Regions from separate parts of the Streptomyces sp. NBC_00988 genome, predicted to be linked through region 1. Evidence: riboswitches for the same ligand, from Rfam matches in the RefSeq annotation. Region 1 holds a riboswitch; each other region holds the start of a gene.

Region 1 (5,499 bases):
CGGGGCCCTCGATGTCGCGCACCGAGCGGTACGCCGGCACCCCGTCGAGGTCCTTCTGCTCCTCGGGGAAGGCCTTGTTCACGGCGTACAGGCCGCCGGTGAACCCGGCGTCCCTGATGTTGTCGAGAACGCTGCGGCCCACCCCTCCGGGGGAACGGCCCACACCGACGACGGCGACCGAGCCGGGCACCAACAGCCGCCGTACGGACCGCGCTTCGGCCCGCTGCTCCCGCGCGCGCTGCACGGCGAGAGACCGGTCCGTGGGTTCGAGGTCAAACTCCAGGCGTACGACGCCGTCCTCGAAGCTGCGCTTCTGGGTGTAGCCGGCGTCCGTGAACACCTTGATCATCTTGTTGTTGGCCGGCAGTACCTCGGCGGCGAAACGGCGGATGTCGCGCTCGCGGGCGACGGCCGCGATGTGTTCGAGGAGGGCGGAGGCGACGCCCCTCCCCTGGTGGGCGTCCTGCACCAGGAAGGCGACCTCGGCCTCGTCGGCCGGGGCGGAGGCGGCACGCCCGTCGGCACTAATGCGGTCATAGCGTACGGTGGCGATGAACTCGCCGCCGACGGTGGCCGCGAGTCCCACCCGGTCCACAAAGTCGTGGTGCGTGAAGCGGTGGACATCCTTGGCGGACAGGCGCGGATACGGCGCGAAGAAGCGGTAGTACTTCGACTCGTCGGAGACCTGCTCGTAGAAGCTGACCAGGCGATCGGCGTCGTCGACGGTGATGGGCCTGACGCGCGCGGTACCCCCGTCGCGCAGCACCACGTCGGCTTCCCAGTGGGCGGGGTACTCGTGCCGGTCCGACGAGGTCTGCATGGGGCCCAGCGTACGGCTCGCGTCTGACAACGGCGCGAGGCAGTCTGTGGGGAACAACAGAGCACGGGAAGTCGGGCCGAGGCCGCGGTCCGACCACTCGTTCCGGACGGTTCGCAAGGCCGGTCCGGGCTCGCTTCACGTGTGGGAAACTGGTCTAGACAACCCTGAGACTCTGAAGGGCAGCATCACATGGCTGAGCGCCGCGTCAACGTCGGCTGGGCGGAGGGCCTTCACGCCCGCCCCGCCTCCATCTTCGTCCGGGCCACCACGGCCTCGGGTATCCCCGTGACGATCGCCAAGGCCGACGGCAACCCCGTCAACGCGGCCTCCATGCTCGCGGTTCTGGGCCTGGGCGCCCAGGGCGGCGAGGAGATCGTCCTCGCGTCGGACGCCGAGGGGGCGGACGCGGCCCTCGACCGACTGGCGAAGCTGGTCGCGGAAGGTCTTGAGGAACTCCCCGAGACCGTCTGAGGCACCCCGCAATTGATGGTTGCGGTGCTTTTCGTCCAAAAACGATGCACCGCAACCTCGAAGGGCTCGTCCGAATTACCGGGCGAGCCCTTCGCAATTCCACTTGTGGGCAGCATAAATAATCCCCCACGAATTAGCTTCTCTTTGTATACGGCGCCCGTGTTAATGCCGCAGACCCGACATGTTTACGGGAGGTTGCGAAGTCCTCACACGGTCCGTGCCGTTCGCCCCGCCAGGAAAGCGCAGCCGGTGCGCGGTGCCCGCCCGCTCGGTGTGCAGGGCGGTGATCGCCCGGGCGCGCTCGCTGTCGCCGCGGGCCACGGCGTCCACGATGGCCCCGTGCTCGGCCCAGGACTCCACGGGGTTGGCCGGGGCGTCCACCGCGTACATCCAGGCGATCTTGTGCCGCAGCTGGGTCAGCATCGAGGTCAGCGCGGGGCTTCCGGAGGCCTGCGCCAGCGTCTCGTGGAACCAGCTGCCCAGGGAGCGCAGATCCTCGCTGTTGCCCCGCCTGGCGCGCTCCTGGCCCAGCCTGACGAGGCCGCGCAGCACCTTGAGGTGGGCCTCGGTGCGCCGCTGGGCGGCCCGCGAGGCGCCGAGCGGCTCCAGCAGCATCCGCATCTCCAGCAGGTCGGCGGCCTCCTGCTCGGTCGGTTCCGCGACGCACGCGCCCGCGTGCCGCCGGGTCACGACGAACCCCTCGGCCTCCAGCGTGCGCAGGGCCTCCCGGACGGGGACGCGCGAGACCCCGTACCGGCGCGCGAGGAGTTCCTCCGTGAGCCGGCTGCCGCGCTCGTAGACACCGGCGACGATGTCGTCCCGGATCGCCGTGCATACCGAGTGCGCCGGAATACGCATGTCCGACCTCCGCCTTAATCCCCGTGAAACGTCGACGATTGACGTGTGTTCCGTGACTCTATTGCAATGAGCGGGAATTTCCGATGGCGGGCCGGAATCCATGGATATTTTTTGGACAGGAGGGCTCCGGAAACGCCGAAAGCCCCGGCCGGGCGGGCCAGGGCTTCGGGAAGTGCGGCGGTGCGTCGTCAGACGTTCACACCGTGCTTGCGGAGGTAGGCGACGGGGTCGACGTCGGAGCCGTACTCGGCGGTCGTGCGGGCCTCGAAGTGGAGGTGCGGGCCGGTGACGTTGCCGGTCGCCCCGGAGAGGCCGATCTGCTCGCCGGGAGTGACCGTCTGGCCGACGGAGACACCGATGGACGACAGGTGGCCGTACATGGTGTACATGCCGTCGGCCATCTTGATCACCACTTGATTGCCGTACGAGCCGCCCCAGCCGGCCTCGACGACGGTGCCGGAGCCGACCGCGTGCACGGAGGTGCCGGTCGAGGCGTGGAAGTCGATGCCGGTGTGGGCACCGGAGGACCACAGGGAGCCGCCGGTCTTGTAGCCGGTGGAGACGTACGAGCCGGTGACCGGCGCGACGAAGGTGTTGAGCTTCTTGCGCTCGGCGGCGCGGGCGGCGCGCACCTCGGCCTCGCGCTCCGCCTTGGCCAGTGCGGCGGCCTGGGCGCGGGCCACTTCCTTGGCGGCCTGCTCGGCCGCGGCCTGCTGCTGGGCGGCGGCCTGGGCGTCGATCTTCTCGGCTACGGCGTCGCCCATGGCGATGACGGGGGTGAGGCCGGTCTGTTCCACAGCGGGCTCCGCGGCGAACGCGGGGGCGCTCGCGAGGGTGCCGACGACGCCGGTGGTGGTGAGGGCCGCGACACTCGCGACACGAACGGTGGTGCGGTGGGTCCGGCTCGGGCGACGGTGCTTCCCGGTGGCGCGGGTGAACGCCATGAAGTGGCTGGTCCTTTCCTTCCTTCTCGCCTACCGGGTTAGCTGACGGGTTCGGAGCAGGAAGGTCTCCTACGGACCCCCTCGCTGTGCGCGCGGGCGTCCGATTCACCCCAGGGACGTGGGTCCCCGGCTCCCCTGGCTCGCGCCGTACGGGGACTCGGCGATGACTGTCCGGTGCCGCGAGTGCGGCGCGGTGCCTGACGGACAGCCGGACCGACGCTAAGGGGGGCCACTTTCAATCCCCAAACGGATCACGGGTTTTGTTGCACATGCCACAGGGCAGACGGGCAACCTCTCCCCCAATTCGGACATTAGGGGGCCCTGGTGACTCTTCAGTCACCAGGGCCCCCACGCGCGCGTGCCGCTCGTCGGCTCGCTACGGGTCGTCTACTCGGCCGCGACGACGGTCACTTCGCCGATGCCGAGAGCCTCCACGGGCTCCTTGATCTGCTCCGCGTCGCCGACGAGGATCGTCACCAGACGGTCCACCGGGAAGGCGTTCACGACCGCCGCGGTGGCCTCCACGGTGCCGGTCGCGGCGAGCTGCTGGTACAGCGTCGCCTGGTAGTCGTCGGGCAGGTGCTGCTCGACCTGGTCGGCCAGCGTGCTCGCGACGGCCGCCGCGGTCTCGTACTTGAGCGGCGCCACCCCGACGAGGTTCTGTACGGCGATGTCCCGCTCGGCGTCGGTCAGTCCGCCCTCGGCGAGCTTGCGGAGCACCGTCCACAGGTCGTCCAGCGCGGGACCGGTGTTCGGGGTGTCCACGGAACCGCTGATGGCGAGCATCGAGGCGCCCGTGCCGTCGGGTGCCGAACGCAGCACCTGGCCGAACGCCCGCACACCGTAGGTGTAGCCCTTCTCCTCGCGCAGGACGCGGTCCAGGCGGGAGGTGAGGGTGCCGCCGAGGCAGTACGTGCCGAGCACCTGCGCGGGCCACACGCGGTCGTGCCGGTCGGCGCCGATGCGGCCGATGAGCAGCTGCGTCTGGACGGCGCCGGGACGGTGCACGATCACGACGCGCCCGGTGTCGTCGGCGGTCACCGGCGGCACGGGACGCGGCTGCGCGGCGGAACCCGTCCACGAACCCAGGGTGTCGGCCAGGAGCGCGTCCAGGTCGATGCCGGTGAGGTCGCCGACGACCACGGCGGTGGCCGTCGCGGGGCGAACGTGCCGTTCGTAGAAGGCGCGTACGGCTCCGGAGTCGATCTTCTGGACGGTCTCCTCGGTGCCCTGGCGCGGGCGGGACATGCGCGAGGTCGCCGGGAACAGCTCCTTGGAGAGCTCCTTGGCCGCGCGGCGGGACGGGTTGGCCGTCTCGTGCGGGATCTCGTCGAGGCGGTTGCGGACCAGCCGCTCGACCTCGCTGTCCGCGAAGGCGGGCGCCCTGAGGGCATCCGACAGCAGACCGAGCCCCTTGGCCAGCCGCGAGGCCGGGACCTCCAGGCTCAGGCGCAGCCCGGGGTGGTCGGCGTGCGCGTCGAGGGTAGCGCCGGAGCGCTCCAGCTCGGCGGCGAACTCCTCGGCGGAGTGCTTGTCGGTGCCCTCGGAGAAGGCCCGCGTGGTGATCGTGGCGACACCGTCCAGGCCTGCCGGTTCGGCGTCCAGGGGCGCGTCCAGGAGCACCTCGACGGCGACGACCTGCTGGCCGGGGCGGTGGCAGCGCAGCACGGTCAGGCCGTTGCCGAGCGTCCCGCGCTCCGGGGCCGGGAAGGCCCACGGCCTGGCCTCGCCGGCCTGCGGCTGCGGGTGGAATTCCATCGTGGCGAGCTCGGTCACTTGGCCGCCTCCTCGTTCTCGTCGCCGGCCTCTGCTTCGTCATCCTCGTCCGCGACGGGCTCGTACACGAGCACCGCGCGGTTGTCGGGGCGCAGACGTGCCTTGGCGACCTCCTGCACCTCCTCCGCCGTCACGTCGAGGACGCGCTGTACGGCGGTCAGGGCGAGCTGCGGGTCGCCGAACAGGACGGCGTACCGGCACAGTTCGTCGGCGCGGCCCGCGACCGTGCCGAGCCGGTCCAGCCACTCGCGCTCCAACTGGGCCTGAGCGCGCTCCATTTCCTCGGCGGTGGGGCCCTCCTCGGCGAACCGGGCGAGCTCCTCGTCGATGGCGGCCTCGATGACCGGCACCTCGACGTCCCCGGACGTCTTGACGTCCAGCCACCCCAGGGAGGGCGCACCCGCCAGCCGCAGCAGGCCGAAGCCGGCCGCGACTGCCGTACGGTCGCGCCGTACCAGGCGGTTGTAGAGGAGCGAGGACTCGCCGCCGCCCAGGATGGTGAGGGCGAGGTCGGCCGCGTCGGACGCGCGCGTGCCGTCCTCCGGGAGCCGGTAGGCGCACATCAGGGCGCGGGCCGGCACCTCCTCGACGACGACCTCGCGCAGCTCCCCGCCCATCGTGTCGGGCAGC
Region 2 (5,499 bases), 1.5 Mb from region 1:
GAGTAGGCCGAGGCGGAGGAGCCGCTGCGGCGCACCTTGTAGCGGCGGTGCTTCGCGTTCGACTCCAGGTAGTCGGCCACGATCGCCTCGCGCTCCACGCCCACGGCGAGCAGCGTCACGGCTATCGACAGGCCCGCGCGGTCCTTGCCCGCCGCGCAGTGCATCAGCGCGGGAACACTGTCCTCCGCGAGCGAGCGCAGCACCTGGGAGTGCTCGGCGGTGCGCTCCTTGATGATCGTGCGGTACGAGGCGATCATCCGGTTCGCGCCCTTGTCGCCGCCGAGGATCTCGCGCAGCTGGTCCATCTCGCCGTCGCGGACCATCTTCCAGAACTCGGAGCCGTCCGCCGGGTCGCTCAGCGGCAGATTCACATTGCGCACACCGGGCAGCTCGACGTCGGGACCCTCCAGCTTCTGGTCCGACGCGTTGCGGAAGTCGAAGATCGTGTGCAGTCCCAGCGAGTCGAGGAACGCGGCGTCCTCCTCGGTCGCGTGCGCGAGGTGGCCGCTGCGGAACAGCACCCCGTGCCGCACCCGCCGTCCGTCCACCGTCGGAAGTCCGCCCACGTCCCGGAAATTGCGCACTCCGGACAACTCCGGCTCGGTCGACGGAATCTGCTGCGTCACGAGGACTCCTCCCACTCGGCCCGACGACGCGGCTCACCGGCGGGCACGTTCTCGACGATACGACATGGGTCCGACAGGCAATGAGTTGTCCACAGGCGTTGCCTCACAGGCCTCCCGCCGTTGATGATGTTGGCGCTTGAGCGGACTTGTTCGAATCTGTGAGGAACCTGATGCTGGAGATCGCCGAGAACGGCCGTACGTGGGTGCTGTCGGGTCCCGCGAGCAGTTACGCCGTCCATCTCACCGAGGACGACGAGCTGCTCCACCTGCACTGGGGCCCCGCGATCGCACTCGCCGACGCAGAGGAGCTCGCCGCCCGCCCGCTGCCCGTCGGCTCCTCCTTCGAGTCCCCGCTCGACGGCCGCGAGGAGTACCCCGTCGAGGGCGGCCCCCGCTTCGCACGCCCCGCCCTGTCCGTGCGCACCCCCGGGCGCCGCGGCACGGAATGGACCTTCGAGCGGTACGACACCGAGGGCGACGAACTGCGGCTGCGCTTCCGGGACACCGGCCTCGCGATCACGCTGCACTACCGGATGCGCGGCGACGTCGTGGAGCGCTGGACGAGCCTCGGCAACGACGGGGCCGAGGCGCTGGAGCTGCTGCGCGCCGACTCCGCCGTGTGGACGCTGCCCGAGCGGGAGGGGTGGCGGCTGTCGCAGCTGCACGGGCGGTGGGCCGCCGAGTCGCGGCTGGTGCGGTCCGACCTCACCTACGGTGAGAAGGTCATCGGCAGCCGGCGGGGCCACACCGGGCACCAGCACCTGCCCTGGGTCGCGCTCGACACGGACGCGACCGAGGAGCGCGGTGAGGTCTACGGCTGTGCCCTCGGCTGGTCGGGGTCCTGGCGGATCGCCGTGGCCCAACTCCCGGACGCGCGCGTGCAGATCACCGGCGGTGCCGGGTACGACGACTCCGGGCTGCTGCTCCTGGAAGCGGGGGAGTCCTTCACGACCCCCGTCTTCGCCGGCCTGTGGAGCGACGCCGGGTTTGGGGGTGCCAGCCGCACCTGGCACGACTACCAGCGGACGTACGTCATCCCGGACGCCGACCAGGACCGGCCGGTGCTCTACAACTCCTGGGAGGCCACCCAGTTCGACATCTCCGAGGAGCAGCAGGAGACGCTCGCGCAGCGCGCGGCGGCGCTCGGGGTCGAGCTGTTCGTGGTCGACGACGGCTGGTTCGGGAAGCGCACCAGCGACCGTGCCGGGCTCGGTGACTGGACCCCCAACCCGGACCGCTTCCCGGCCGGCCTCAAGCCCCTTGCCGACCGCGTCCACGCGCTGGGCATGCAGTTCGGCATCTGGGTCGAGCCCGAGATGGTCAACGCGGACAGCGACCTGTACCGCGCGCACCCCGACTGGGTGCAGCACCAAGAGGGGCGAAAGCGGACGGAGTTCCGCAATCAGCTCGTACTGAACCTCGCCCGCGAGGACGTCCAGGAGTACCTCTGGGAGCAGCTCGACGGGCTGCTCTCCAGCGCCCCGATCGACTACGTGAAGTGGGACTTCAACCGCTGCTTCACGGATGCCGGGTGGCCCGGTGACGCCTATCCGCAGCGCCTCTGGGTCGACCATGTGCGCGCGCTGTACGCCCTGTTCGACCGGCTGCGGGCGGCCCACCCGGGTGTGGCCTTCGAGTCCTGCTCGGGCGGCGGCGGCCGGATCGACCTCGGCATCCTGAGCCGCACGGACCAGGTGTGGACCTCGGACAACACCGACCCGCTCGACCGGCTGGCCATCCAGCACGGCTTCAGCCAGATCCACCCCGCGCGCGTGATGGCCGCCTGGGTCACCGACAGCCCCAACACCCAGCTCAACAACCGGGTCAGCAGCCTGCGCTTCCGTTTCGTGAGCGCCATGGCCGGAGTGCTGGGCGTCGGCGGCGACCTCTCGGAGTGGACCGAGGAGGAACTCGCCGAGGCCCGCCGGTGGGTGGATCTCTACAAGGAGATCAGGCCGCTCGTGCAACACGGTGACCTCCACCGGCTGCGCCCGCCGAGCGGTGGACTCAGCGCCGTGCAGTACGTGCGCGGCGACGAGACCGTCGTCCTCGCCCTGCTCCAGGCACAGCATTACGGCGAGCCCGTACCGGCGCTCCGGCTGCGCGGGCTCGACCCGACAGCGTCGTACGAATGCCTCGAAACGGGCGAAGTCCACCGGGGGGCCGTCCTGTTGCATCACGGCCTGCGCACCGGCCTGCGTGGTGACCTCGATGCGACAGTTATCCGCCTGCGTCGCATCTGATCCCTCTGTCCCAATTGCAGCCTTCGTTCCAACTCGCTCTGGAATAAAGGAACCTGAGAGTTGTGTACGTGAGCAGCGTCATATTCGTGACCGTGCGTCGTTCGTCATGTTCACGTAATTGACGTGCTTTTACAGGGGAATTGAGGGGTTGAGTCCTGTGGGAATTCACGGAGGGTGACGGTGAATTCCCACAGGGAAACACAAGGAACGCAAATCCGTGGAACCTCCTGCTTGTCCCTTTGCGTCTTCCTCGCTTACGTTCGCCACCAATCCGGACGGACGCCCAATCCTGCCGCCGACCGGACTCCGCACACACCCACCCGTATGCGGCAGGAGCGGGGGACCCACAGGTAAGACGCCTGTTCCGGTCTCCGGAACGGGCTTGGGGTTTAGCCGCGACCAGCGCGCGGCCGGGCATCTCCAGCCCGCACCCGACAGCTCACCTCGCAGGCGCCGGAGAGGAATTCGTCATGCCCGCGAAGGGTAAGCACCGCCGCCCGAAGTCCCAGCGACTCACCCGCTCGATGGCCGTAGCCGGAACCGGCGGCGCCGCGCTCGCCCTTCCGCTCATGGGGGCCACCGGCGCCCATGCCGCGACCACGACTTCCGCTCCGGAAAAGGCAGTTCAGTCCGTTCCGGCGGCCGAGAAGACGGTTTCTGAGAAGGCGACCGCGAAGACCGTCTCCAAGGCCTCGGGCGTCAAGACGTATTCGGTGAAGGCCGGCGACTGGCTTGCGAAGATCGCCGAGGAGCAGGACGTCACCGGCGGCTGGAAGAAGCTCTACCAGGACAACCGCGAGGCCATCGGCGGCGACCCGTCGCTGATCCACCCAGGCCTGAAGCTCTCCCTCGGCGAGAAGGCATCGACGGGCGGGACCAGCGAGACGGGCGCGAGCAAGTCGTCCAACTCGTCGACGTCGTCCGGCTCTTCGTCTTCGTCGTCCTCCTCCTCGAAGAGCGCGTCGGCCTCGCAGAGCGACGACAGCACCAGCACCAGTACTTCCTCGGGTTACACCCTCCCCGTGACCGGTGGCACCATCGGCACCGGCTACCGCGTCGCGGGCAGCATGTGGTCCAGCGGTTACCACACCGGCGTCGACTTCGTCGTCCCGACCGGCACCACCGTCAAGGCGGTCGCCGCGGGCACGGTCGTCTCGGCGGCCTACGACGGCGCCTACGGCAACGAGGTCGTCATCCGGCACGCGGACGGCGAGTACTCGCAGTACGCCCACATGTCGCAGCTGTCCGCCTCGGCCGGCCAGACCGTGACCGAGGGCCAGCAGATAGGCCTCTCCGGCGCGACCGGCAACGTGACCGGCCCGCACCTGCACTTCGAGATCCGGACCACGCCGTACTACGGCTCGGACGTGGACCCGGTCGCCTACCTCCGCTCGCACGGCGTCACCGTCGGCTGACACCGGGCCCCGACACCTGCTTCACGCAACCGAAGGCCGGACCCAGATTCTTGGGTCCGGCCTTCGGGCGTAGCAGTTCCGGGGTGAACGCCCCTGCTCAGAGGGTTATTCCGACTTTGGACAACCCTTTACAAGTGGCTTATATCACCGCCCGTCAACCCCTAAATACGATCGCGTAGGTCACATGCGAGGGTGAATTATGGTTGCCGTGGCTAACGATTCGAAGAGTGACAACAGATCAGTGATCGGGTCGTACGTGGCGGTGGGGGACAGCTTCACCGAGGGCGTCGGCGACCCAGGGCCCGACGGGGCGATGGTCGGCTGGGCCGACCGGTTCGCGGTACTGCTCGCGGACCGGCGGCCCGAGGGCGACTTCGAGTACACCAACCTGGCCGTGCGCGGGAAGCTGCTCGACCAGATCGTGGCCGACCAGCTCACCCGGGCCAAGGAGATCGGGCCCGACCTGGTCTCTCTGGCCGCGGGCGGCAACGACATCATCCGTCCGGGCACCGACCCCGACGAGGTCGCCGAGCGCTTCGAACGCGCGGTGGCCGACCTCACCGCCGCCGTCGGCACCGTCATGGTGACGACCGGCTTCGACACCCGCGGCGTGCCCGTGCTCAAGCATCTGCGCGGCAAGATCGCCACCTACAACGGACATGTGCGGGCCATCGCCGACCGGTACGGCTGCCCGGTGCTCGACCTGTGGTCCCTCAAGACGGTCCAGGACCGGCGAGCCTGGGACGGCGACCGGCTCCACCTCTCTCCCGAGGGGCACACGCGCGTGGCGCTCCGCGCCGGCCAGGTCCTCGGTGTCGAGGTCCCGGCCGACCCGGACCAGCCCTGGCCCCCGCTGCCGCCCCGCGGCACGCTCGACGTCCGGCGCGACGACGTGCACTGGGCACGCGAGTACCTGGTCCCGTGGATCGGGCGCCGGCTGCGCGGCGAGTCCTCCGGGGACCATGTCGAGGCCAAGGGCGCGCTGTCGCCGGACGACATCAAGATGCGGATCGAGCGGGTGGCCTGACGGGGCGACGCCGTAACGGGGTGCCGGGTGTGGAGGTGACCCCTCGGAGAGGTGGCTTTTTCGGGAGGTGTCTCCTCGAAGAGGCGGCTTCTTGGGGAACGACTCAGGGAGCGGTCAACGCCGCCCGCTCCAGGCCCAGTTCCCGTGCGAGTGCCTCGTCGACCCACTCCAGGGCCCGTGCCCGCGGC
Region 3 (5,499 bases), 2.8 Mb from region 1:
GTCGACGGGGTGGTGATAGCCGGGGTCACCGCCACCGGCTTCGCGTTCACCGAGAACATCCTCTACCTCGGCACCGCCTTCGGCACCGACCAGCTCACCGGCGACCGCGGCTTCACCTCCGTCACCGCGGCGACCTTCTTCGTGCGCATCGTCATGTCCCCCTTCGCGCACCCCCTGTTCACCGTCCTCACCGGCATCGGCTTCGGCATCGCCGCGCTCTCCCCCGACCGCCACCACATCCGCCGCGTCCTGGTCCCCCTGACCGGCCTGCTCCTCGCGATGGGCATGCACGCGATCTGGAACGGCTCCTCCACCTTCGGCCAGTACGGCTTCTTCGAGGTCTACGGCGTCTTCATGGTCCCCATGTTCGGCCTGCTGACCTGGCTCGCGGTCTGGACCCGGCAACGCGAACTGCGCACCGTGCGCGAGGAGTTGCCCGCCTACGTCTACGCGGGCTGGCTGACCCCGGCCGAACCGTTCGTGCTCGGCTCGATGAAGGCCCGCCGCCTGGCCCGCGAGTACGCCCGCCACCGCCTCGGCAGGCAGGCGGCCCGCTCGGTCGCCCGGTACGAGGCCCACGCGACCTCCCTGGCGTTCCTGCGGCACCGGGCCGCGCGGGGCCGCGCCGGCGCCGACTTCGTCGTACGGGAAAGGGAGTTGTTGCACGAGCTGTGGCTGCGCCGGGAGGTGGCGCGGCCCGCGCTGGACTACGCGGCGCGGCGGACGGCGCCGCCGGTGCCGGTGGTGGTGCCGCCGTGGCCGCCGGTGTACGGGTCGTACGGGACTCCCCTGTACAACCCGTACCGGTCCTGACGGCCGCCTTGGTGACCCGTACGACCCGTACGACCCGTAAGCCGACCCCTACGACCCTTAGGCCGACGCCTGGGTGAGGCGGGCGATCTCCGTGTCCGTCAGCTCCAGTTCGGCCACGCCGAGCAGTGCGGGGAGTTGCTCGACCGTGCGGGCGGAGGCGATCGGGGCCGCGACCGTGGGCTGGGCGGCGAGCCAGGCGAGGGCCACCGTGGCGACCGGGGCGTCGTGGGCCTGGGCGACCTCGTCGAGGGCGGTGAGGACGCTCTGGCCGCGCTCCGATTCGAGGTACTGGACCGCGCGCCCGGCCCGCGGGCTGTCGACGGTCGTACCGGGCCGGTACTTGCCGGTGAGGAAGCCGGCCGCCAGCGAGAAGTACGGGAGGGCCGACAGTCCGCCGCGTTCGGCGACGTCCCGCAGCCCGCCCTCGTAGGTGTCGCGGGAGACGAGGTTGTAGTGGGGCTGGATCGCGACATAGCGCGCCAGGCCCTCGCGGTCGGAGAAGTCCAGGGACGCCTGGAGGCGCTCGGGCGAGATGTTGGAGGCGGCGATCTGCCGCACCTTGCCCGCCTTCACCAGTTCGTCGAGCGCGCCGACGATCTCCTCGACCGGCACCTCCTCCTTGTCGAAGTGCGGGTAGTACAGGTCGATGTAGTCGGTGCCCAGGCGGCGCAGCGAGGCGTCGGCGGCGGCCTTGATGTTGGCGGCGGACAGGCCGGGGTAGTCGGGGTGCTGGCTGACCTTGGTGGCGATGACGACGTCGGCACGGTTGCCGCGGACCTTGAGCCACTTGCCGATGACGGTCTCGGACTCGCCGCCCTTGTTGCCCTCGATCCACGCCGTGTAGGAGTCGGCGGTGTCCACGAAGTTGCCGCCCGCGGCGGTGTAGGCGTCGAGCACGGCGAAGGAGGCCGCCTCGTCGGCGGTCCAGCCGAACACGTTGCCGCCGAGGTTCAGCGGGAAGATCTCAAGGTCGGACCGGCCCAGCTTGCGAAGAGAAGTCATGCTTCACCTCAACCGCCGGACCGGAACCGGATATTCCAGACCTTGAGGCCCTTCGATCCCTTAGGGGTTGAGGCCCTTGCTGCGCAGCCAGGGCGCCGGGTCGCTCGCGGTGGCGGCGCCGTTGATGTGCACCTCCAGGTGGAGGTGCGGCCCGGTCACGTTGCCGGTCGCGCCCACGCGGCCGATGACCTCACCGGTGGAGACCTTCTGGCCGACACTGACGTTGATCGAGGACTGGTGGCAGAACCACAGCTCGGTGCCGTCGTCGAGGGTGAGGATCGTGCGGTACCCGTACGACCCGGCCCAGCCCGCCTCGGTGACCGTGCCGCTGTGGATGGCCTTGATCAGCGTGCCGGTGGGCGCGGCGAAGTCGAGGCCCGTGTGGTACCCGGAGGACCACATCGAGCCGGCCTGGCCGAAGGTGCCGGTGATCGTGTACGAGCCGACCGGCAGCGTGTACTGCTTGGCCAGCGCGGCGAGCTTCGCGGCCTCGGCCTTCTTCTTGGCGGCGGCCTCCGCGGCCTTCTTCGCGTCGGCGGCCTTCTTCGCGGCGTCCTTCTCGGCCTTGGCGGCGGCGTCGTCGACCTGCTTGGCGACGGCGGCCTCGACGGCGGCCTTCGACTTGCCGTCGACCTGCACCTGCTGCGACTCGGCCTGCGCCATGATCCGGTTGCGCAGCAGCTCACCCGCGTCCGAGGCGCCCTTGGCGGTCTCGGTGGTGGTCACGCCGACGCTGCTGAGCGCGGTAGCGGAACCCTTGGGGGTACTACTGGACGAGTCGTCCAGCAGGTGGCCCACGGAGGGCAGGTCGGGCATCGAGATGGAGACCGGCGGCTTGCCGGTGTTGGCGCTGGCCATGCCACCCGCGCTGACGGCGGCTATGACACCGACGCCCAGGACGGTGGAGCTGCGGGCGAATCCTCCGCCACCACGCTGCTTTGCGACACGGTGCTTGCCGCGGTTGGGAGCAACGGACTCCGCGCTGGGATTCCACTCCTCCCAGGGGCCCTCGTCGGGGCGGTAACCGCCGAAGACGACAGGGGCTTCTGGGGCAGCCTGGTTTGACGCCACGTGGGCGTGCTCCTTTCCTTCCTTCTCGCCTACCGGGTTAGCTGACGGGTTCGGAGCAGGAAGGTCTCCTACGCGCGTAAACCGGCCGTGTTCCCACGGCGGTCGACGAGCGATTCACCCCAAGTGGTGGTTCCCCGGTTCCCTTGCGGGATTCGGCGCGTGCGCACGGAGCCATCTCTTGTGACGGCTGGGACGACCGCGCTGCGTTATCGAACGTTAATAGACACGGGCGCCCGTTTCCAAGCTGTTCGGCTTGATCATTAACCTTTCCTTGCTGGACGAACGGCCCACCACCGGCGAAAAACGGGCGAGTTGGCCAAGTCTCAGAATTCCCACAGCTATTGACGGCATGTCAGTTGTTATGCGGAGGGCTCCCACCCGGTCACCCGCCGTGATGACGGTCATGGATGCCGTACGGCGATCATCGCCATGTCGTCCGTCATCCAGCCCCCGGAGTACCGGCGCACCTCCTTGGCGAGGATGCCGAGCAGCGCCTCGGGGGTGCGGAAGGTCCGGCCGGCCAGCCGTGCCCCGGGGTCGTAGAAGACGCCGTGGGAGTCGCGCGCCTCGGACAGCCCGTCGGTGTGCACGAGGAGGGTGGCCCCGCCCGGGAACGCGAACTCCTCGGCGCGGTCGGGCCAGACCCCCAACTCGCCCATTCCCAGGGGCAGTGCGGGCTCCTGGACCTGCAACGTGCGTACGGTGCCGTCCTCGTGCAGGAGCAGCGGCGGCGGGTGTCCCCGGTCGACGATCCGTACGACGCCGTCGCCGTGCGGGAGTTCGGCGAGGACGGCCGTGGTGAACCCCTCGAACGCGTCGAGCCCGTCGCGCCGGGTGCCCTCGCGCGCCAGCGCCCGCTCCAGCCGCTGGGCGACCGCCTCCAGGGTGGCCTCCTGCTCGGCGGCCTCCCGGAACGCCCCGATGACCACGGCGACGGCGGCGACCGCGCCCATGCCCTTGCCGCGCACGTCGCCGACGACCAGCCGTACGCCGTGCGGGGTGTCCTGCACCGCGTACAGGTCGCCGCCGATGAACGCGCCCTCCTGCGCCGCCTCGTACCGCGCCGCGATCTCGAACCCGCCGATCCGCTCGGCCGGTTCGGGCAGGACGGCCCGCTGCGCCGCCTCGGCGATCTCGCGCGCGGAGGCGAGCTGTTCGCTGCTGCGGCGGACCAGGAGGTTGATGAGGACGGCCAGCACGGCGACCGTCACCACGGTGGCCACCTCGGTGACCGCGTCGGTGTCGAGGACGATGCCGAGCCTGATGTGGATCACCAGCACGACGGCGACGGCCGCCAGACCGGTGAGGACCGTGCCGCGCCGGGAGTAGAGCGGGGCGGCGACCAGCGGGGCGGCCGTGAAGAGCGGGGCCGCCGTGAAATCCGACGGGGTGAGGTAGTCGTAGAGCGCGGCGGCGATCAGCAGCAGGACCGGGAGGCGGCGGACGACGGCGCGGGCGTACGAGATCCGCCGGCCCTCGCCCTCGGGGTGGGGGGCCGGGCTGTCGCCGAGGCCGGGGTCGGGCACGGGATCGCCGGGCAGGCGCCCGCCGGCTCGCACATACGGACCCTCCTCCACGCGTCCAGTTTTTCGTGGCGGGGAGCGGGCGGCGAGCGGGGTGGGCCGACTGGGGGCGAGAAACGGGGAAACACCAAGGGCCGGAATCCATTTCTGGATTCCGGCCCTTGGCCTTAGTAGCGGGGACAGGATTTGAACCTGCGACCTCTGGGTTATGAGCCCAGCGAGCTACCGAGCTGCTCCACCCCGCGCCGTTGTGATTGCAACTATACGCCATCCGCGGGGTCCGATGTCACACAGGTTTCAGTCGGCGGTGTTCCCGGCGTGCGTGAGGGTCTCCCAGGAGACGAAGAGGTCGTCGCTGCCGGCCGGCCGGGTGGACTCGGCGAGCTTGTGCGCGGCGGGCACCTTCACGCCGAGCCGGCCCTCCAGGTGGTTGACGGCGACCTCCAGGTCGGGGCCCATGTTCCGGTCGACCTTGCCGCCGCACAGCCAGGCGGGCGCGGGCTCGCCGAGCTGGTAGCGGGCGTGGAATTCGAGCGCGGCCCTGAGCCGGTCCTTGACCCCGTCGTAGAGATCGACGCCCTGGTGCCAGGCGGTCTCGGCGATGTGCGCGGTGGCCGCCAGCGAGTACCCGACGTGCTTGAAGTTGCGGCACGTCTCCTGGGCTACGCCGTCCTTGAACGTCGTCTGCTTGAACCAGTACGTCGTCAGCTTCTGCGGGGTGGTGACCTTCGAGCCCACCGGGGTGAGCGGCACCTTGCCGTCCTTGGCGAGGTAGAAGTAGGCGGGCACGCGGTCCTGGAAGCGTTTGACGGCCGCGTCGAACGCCTTGTGGTCGTCGAGGAAGACGGCGATACCGATCGCCGCGTCCGTCATCGCGAGGTCCCAGTTGCCGTTGTAGTCCGGCAGGTTCTTGGTGACCTCCGGCTCGTAGGCGGTACGCAGCATCGTCCCGAAGCGCTCGACCCGGTCCGCCGGCCAGCCGGCGCCGGGCGCGTACCGCACGATCTCCGCCGCCCGCGCCCAGGTCGAACCGGCCCACGCGGTCTGCAGCCCGGCGTCGTCGGAGGTGTGCTCCTTCATCTTCGCCGAC
Region 4 (5,499 bases), 2.8 Mb from region 1:
ATCAGGCGGGCCGTACGGCGCCCCGGATGGCGGCGGCACCGGCGTAGAAGATCGACTCCTCGCGTATCGGCGTACCCGGGCTCGGCGCGTGGATCATCAGGCCGTTGCCGGTGTAGAGGCCGACGTGGTCGATGCTGTCGTAGAAGAAGATCAGGTCGCCGGGGCGGATGTCGGTGAGCGGGACGAGGGCGCCGGCGCCCGACTGTTCCTGGGCGGTGCGCGGGAGGAGGACGCCCGCGGCCTTCCAGGCGGCCTGGGTGAGGCTGGAGCAGTCGTACGCGTCCGGTCCCGCCGCGCCCCACAGGCAGGGCCTGCCGATCTGTGCGCGGGCGAAGGCGAGCGCGGTGCTGGTCTTGCTGAGCGTGGTGGGGTCCTGCAGCGCGGCGGGTGCCGGGCTGATGGTCGGGGCCGCGGGGAGAATGATCTCCGGGGCCATCGTCGGAGCCGTGGGCAGCGTGAACTCGGGAGCGACGGCCGGGGCCGCGGCGAAGGAGACCTCGGCGGCGGGCGGGGTCGGCTGCCACTCCTGCTGCGGCGGGCGCCAGTCCGGCTCCGGCGCGGTGTACGCGGGGGGCTGCTGGGGCACCATCGGAATCTGTCCGGTGGACCAGGCGGGTTGCTCGGTTGCCACAGGGAACTGCCCGGTGGACCAGGTCGGCTGCTCGGTCACCATGGGGACCTGCCCGGTCGACCAAGGCTGTTGTTGCTGGGGCACGAAGGGCATCTGCCCCGTGGACCAGGTCTGTTGCTCGGCCACGACGGGCATCTGCCCGGTCGACCACATCTGCTGTTCGGGGACCATGGGCATCGACCCGGTCGACCAAGTCGTCTCCGGGGCGGACAAGTTCGTCTGCGAGGGCGGCCAGGTAGCACTCGCCGGGGCCGGTTCGGTGCGCGGCGCCGCGATGTACGGGAGCAGCTCCAGGTCCGCGGTGAGCGGATCGAAGGCCGGCGCCGGGGCGGCCGCGACGGCGAATTGCTGTGCCTGCATGGAGGGCGTGGGCGGCACCTCGATGGCGGGCACGGGCGGCAGGTCGAGGACGGTCGCCTGCGGCATCTGAGCCATCTGGGGTGCCTGCGGTGCGGCGGGTGGCAGCGCGGCGATGGGTGCGGCCATCAACTCCGCGACGGGCGCGGCGAGTTGCGGGGCGGCTGGCTCCGGTACACCGGTCCCCGCGGTCAGTTCGGCCACGGCGCGGCCGGGCTGTGCTTCGAGCGCCCAGGCGCCGCCCTCGGACTGGGGGCGTCGTTCGGGGCGCTCGGGCCGGGCTGCCGCCGGACGGGCGGGAGTCCTGCTCGGCGGCAGGGCCGCCGGTACGGTCGGGCCGAGTTGGGCACGGGCCCGGTCGAACCACTGCTTGGTGACGGCGTCGAGGGCGGGGTCGGAAGGACGCGACGCGCTGGGACGGGGCTCGACGCGCTTGCGCGGACCCCCGGACATCTTGCGCGTGGCGTTGTAGTTTCCGGTGGCCGTCTCGGCCCTGTCGTAAAGGGAGTTGATCCGCCGCTGCACTTCGTCACGGCTGGGTCGGTCGTCCACGGTGGGGCCACTGCCTCCGGTGCGCGTACTTCGTTCTGCCGGCATGGCAGACGTGCTCCTTCCGTATCGCGCCTACCGAGTTAGCTGTCGGGTTCGGGCGGCCGATCACGGAAGGATTGCCCTACGACCCTTGCCCGGACGGGCAGTTGGGTCGATTCACCCCAAGTCGGTTGGGTCCCCGGCTCCGGCTGTCGCGAGCGACACACCGGATTCGGCGCAAACCGTGCGGCCCGGCGCTGATCGCCGGAGTAGGTCGTACGGTCTGAGCGTCAACTTAGCCAACGTGTGTGCCTCGTGTGAAGGTTGAAGCGCGATATGTCCGATACGTTTTTGTGACCTTTACCTCTCCCAAACGTGTCCTGGGCTGATGAGCCCGCCGGGCCGGGTGATCCATGTGAGGTCGCTATGAATTTCTGGGACGGTTGAACACACCGGCATCCGGCTCCGTATTGGAACGGGGGATTTCCATGCCGGGACGATCCGGGCCGACCGACACGTGTAGGAGCAACTTCCTTGGCACGCAACACGCGCAGACGCCCCACGGGCGCACGACGCGCGACGATGGCAGCAGTCGCCCTGATGCTGGGCGGCGGAGGACTGGTGGCGGCGAACGTCTACGCGTCGGCGTCCGAGGGCGGTTGGGGCGGTGACTCGTCCCAGCAAGGGTCTCCCGATGCGGCATCGAGCGGCGCGACGATCGACTGCCCGGACATCGGCACCCAGTTGACGACCGTCCCCGACGAGGCGAAGACCGAGGTCGACGCCCAACTCGCGCTTCTGGACCAGCAGATAACCGAGGCCTACCAGAAACTGAAGGACTCGACGGAGTCCATACGCCAGGACGCCTCCTTCGCCGACAACGCGATCATGAATCCGTTGAAGGAGAAGCGGGCCGCGACCATCGGGCGGATCGACGACGCCATCGCGCGGGTCGGGGACCGCCCCGAGGGACTCGATGCGCTCGCCGGCTGCACGCTGATCGCCCCCACGAACGGCGACGAGAACGGCAGCGGGGGTGACCAGAGCGGTAGCGCCGACCCGACCGGCCAGGACCAGCAGCAGGGCGACGGCCAAGGCCAGCAGGGCAACCAGCAGTCCACCAACGGGCCCGTCGCCTCGGACTACGCGGACATCACCTCCGTACAGCCCAACGTGAACACCCCGCAGGAGCAGGCCGACGCCTCCAGCGGCACGTTCGTCACCGCGTGCGGCGTGAACGAGAACGGCCTGTTCAACTCCGACAACGTGATCGTCGCGCCCGGAGTCACCAACGGCGCCCACCACTTCCACGACTACATCGGCAACCAGTCGAACAACGCCTTCGCGAGCGACGACGATCTGGCGAAGGCCGACACGAGTTGCGAGAACCCGGGCGACAAGTCCACTTACTACTGGCCCGTGTTGCGCCTGCAGAACGGCAAGCAGGAGCGGGACGCCGACAAGCCCGGCGGTGGCACCGAGGGCAACTCCGGTCAGATCGTCACCGCGAAGGCGGCCACGCTGACGTTCGTGGGCAACCCGAAGAGCAAGGTCGTCGCGATGCCGCGCCTCCTGCGCATCATCACCGGCGACGCCAAGGCCTTCGTGAACGGCCCGGCCAACGCCAACGCCTCCTGGAGCTGCACCGGTTTCGAGGACCGGCAGCTCAAGGACAGGTACCCGCTGTGCCCCGCGGGCAGTGACGTGGTGCGCACCTTCAAGTTCCAGAGCTGCTGGGACGGCCGCAACATCGACAGCGCCAACCACCGCACCCACGTGGCCTTCGAGGCCGCCGACGGCTCCTGCCCGGCGGGCTTCGAGGCCATTCCGCAGCTGGTGCAGCGGATCGTCTACGACGTGGACGCGCCGAGCCTCCAGGACGGCGGCAAGACGACCCCGCTGTTCGCGGTGGACTCCTTCCCCGAGCAGCAGCACAAGCCCGTCACCGACCACGGCGACTTCATCAACGTCTTCGACGAGGGCCTGATGAAGGACATGGTCAACTGCATCAACGACGGCGAGAAGTGCGGAGCCGGTACGGACAACGACCCCGGGGGCTCGGGCGACGGCTCCGGCTCCGGTGACGGCTCCGGTTCGGGTGGCGGCTCCGGGAACGGTGGGGGTTCCGGTGAGCCGCAGGAGTCCCCGTCGGCCACCGACACCGCTACGGCGGCGCCCACGGCCACCGCGTCCGACGAGCCCGCCGGGAACGGCGGCAACGAGGGGAACGGCGGGAACGGCGGGAACGCCGGGAATGGTGACAACGGCGGGAACGCCGGCAACGGTGACCAGCCCACCGCGGATCCCGCGACGAGCGCCCCGGACACCGAGACCAGTGCCCCCGAGCCCACCGACATCCAGACCACCGACCCCGGTGATCTGACGACCGCCGTCTCGGTCCCCAAGGCCGACACGAAGACCGAGGGGTCCAAGTCGTCCGAGACGCAGGGGAGTTCGGACAACGGCTCCGGCGGCGAGGTCGGCAGCGCCGTGACGACACCGCCCGCCTCGTCCTCGGGCGGGGAGAGCTACGCCGCCGTAGGCCCCAACCAGCCGCAGGCGCAGGGCGGGCTGGCGGAGACCGGCGCGAATCTGTGGCCCGCGGTGGCCGGTGCGCTGCTGCTCGTCGCCGGATTCGTCGTGCTGTACCGAGGTAAGCGCAGTACCCGCTGACACAGCGCACGTCTGTGCATGTCTGTGACAACGACGGCCCGGCCGCCCCCAAGTGGGGGTGGCCGGGCCGTCACACGTTCAGCGCTGGGTCGGACGGCCTCAGACGGCCGGTGCGGGGTACGTCGGGTACTCGACCCCGGAGACGTGCTGGACGACTCGGACGACCTGGCAGGAGTAGCCGAACTCGTTGTCGTACCAGAGGTAGAGGATCGCGTTGTCGCCGTCGACCTTGGTGGCGCCCGCGTCGATGATCGAGGCGTGGCGCGAGCCCATGAAGTCGCTCGACACCGCGTCGGGGGCGGTGGTGAAGTCGATCTGCCGTTTGAGCGGCGACGTCAGCGACACGTCACGGAGATAGTCGAGGACCTCGGCGCGGGTGGTCTCGCGGCCGAGCCGCAGGCTGAGGATCGCGATCGAGACGTCCGGCACCGGGACCCGGATCGAGCTGCCGGTGATCGGCGCCTTCAGGTCGGGCAGCGCCTTGGCCACGGCGGAGGCGGCACCGGTCTCGGTGATCACCATGTTCAGCGGAGCCGAACGGCCACGGCGGTCGGCCTTGTGGTAATTGTCCAGCAGGTTCTGGTCGTTGGTGAACGAGTGGACGGTCTCCACATGGCCGCGCAGCACGCCGTACTCGTCGGCCATCGCCTTCAGCGGTGGCACGATCGCGTTGGTCGTGCAGGACGCGCAGGACAGAATCTGCTCGTCCGGCTTGATCGTGTCGTGGTTGACGCCGTGCACGATGTTGGGGACGTCGCCCTTGCCGGGCGCGGTCAGCACGACCTTGTCGATGCCGGGCCGCAGATGCTGCGAGAGTCCTTCCCGGTCACGCCACTTGCCCGTGTTGTCGATGAGGATGGCGTCCTTGATGCCGTACGCCGTGTAGTCGACCTCGGACGGGTCGCCCGCGTAGATCACCTTGATCTCGTTGCCGTTGGCGATGATCGTGTTGCTCGCCTCGTCGACGGTGATCGTGCCCTGGAACTGGCCGTGGATCGAGTCGCGGCGCAGCAGCGAGGCCCGCTTCACGATGTCCTGCTCCCCGCCCTGGCGTACGACGACGGCGCGCAGCCGCAGACCGTTGCCCGAGCCGGCTTTCTCGATGAGCAGGCGGGCGACCAGGCGGCCGATGCGGCCGAAGCCGTAGAGGACGACGTCGCGGCCCTCGCGGCTCTCGATCTTGTTGGCGCCGGTGGCACCGGCGACGGCCTCGGCGGTGAACTCCTCGACGGAGAGGCCGCGTTCGTCGCTCCGGTGGGTCGCGGCGAGCATGCCGATGTCGATCTGTGAGGGGCCCAGGTCGAGCG

What was found. A riboswitch is a leader RNA that binds a small molecule or an ion and turns the genes downstream of it on or off. The one in region 1 is predicted to bind cyclic di-AMP.
Region 2: another riboswitch for cyclic di-AMP. It lies ahead of OG496_RS46440 (peptidoglycan DD-metalloendopeptidase family protein); the one in region 1 lies ahead of OG496_RS40395 (M23 family metallopeptidase).
Region 3: another riboswitch for cyclic di-AMP. It lies ahead of OG496_RS27415 (M23 family metallopeptidase); the one in region 1 lies ahead of OG496_RS40395 (M23 family metallopeptidase).
Region 4: another riboswitch for cyclic di-AMP. It lies ahead of OG496_RS52255 (NlpC/P60 family protein); the one in region 1 lies ahead of OG496_RS40395 (M23 family metallopeptidase).

The regions. Positions count from the first base shown of each region.
Region 1 covers NZ_CP108730.1:8,804,627-8,810,125, reverse strand. Annotated here, with positions in the region: gene OG496_RS40410 (GNAT family N-acetyltransferase) at 1-820, opposite strand, end outside; gene OG496_RS40405 (HPr family phosphocarrier protein) at 1,010-1,291, shown strand; gene OG496_RS40400 (GntR family transcriptional regulator) at 1,454-2,149, opposite strand; gene OG496_RS40395 (M23 family metallopeptidase) at 2,338-3,093, opposite strand; cyclic di-AMP (ydaO/yuaA leader) riboswitch at 3,107-3,266, opposite strand; gene OG496_RS40390 (M16 family metallopeptidase) at 3,481-4,869, opposite strand; gene OG496_RS40385 (M16 family metallopeptidase) at 4,866-5,499, opposite strand, start outside.
Region 2 covers NZ_CP108730.1:10,268,700-10,274,198, forward strand. Annotated here, with positions in the region: gene OG496_RS46430 (tyrosine-protein phosphatase) at 1-626, opposite strand, end outside; gene OG496_RS46435 (alpha-galactosidase) at 797-2,869, shown strand; cyclic di-AMP (ydaO/yuaA leader) riboswitch at 3,173-3,335, shown strand; gene OG496_RS46440 (peptidoglycan DD-metalloendopeptidase family protein) at 3,340-4,284, shown strand; gene OG496_RS46445 (SGNH/GDSL hydrolase family protein) at 4,526-5,311, shown strand; gene OG496_RS46450 (TetR family transcriptional regulator C-terminal domain-containing protein) at 5,415-5,499, opposite strand, start outside.
Region 3 covers NZ_CP108730.1:6,005,902-6,011,400, forward strand. Annotated here, with positions in the region: gene OG496_RS27405 (PrsW family glutamic-type intramembrane protease) at 1-813, shown strand, start outside; gene OG496_RS27410 (aldo/keto reductase) at 871-1,815, opposite strand; gene OG496_RS27415 (M23 family metallopeptidase) at 1,876-2,886, opposite strand; cyclic di-AMP (ydaO/yuaA leader) riboswitch at 2,898-3,054, opposite strand; gene OG496_RS27420 (PP2C family protein-serine/threonine phosphatase) at 3,288-4,445, opposite strand; tRNA gene OG496_RS27425 (tRNA-Met) at 4,581-4,654, opposite strand; gene OG496_RS27430 (alginate lyase family protein) at 4,707-5,499, opposite strand, start outside.
Region 4 covers NZ_CP108730.1:11,597,124-11,602,622, forward strand. Annotated here, with positions in the region: gene OG496_RS52255 (NlpC/P60 family protein) at 2-1,585, opposite strand; cyclic di-AMP (ydaO/yuaA leader) riboswitch at 1,594-1,767, opposite strand; gene OG496_RS52260 (DUF1996 domain-containing protein) at 2,102-4,192, shown strand; gene OG496_RS52265 (glyceraldehyde-3-phosphate dehydrogenase) at 4,292-5,499, opposite strand, start outside.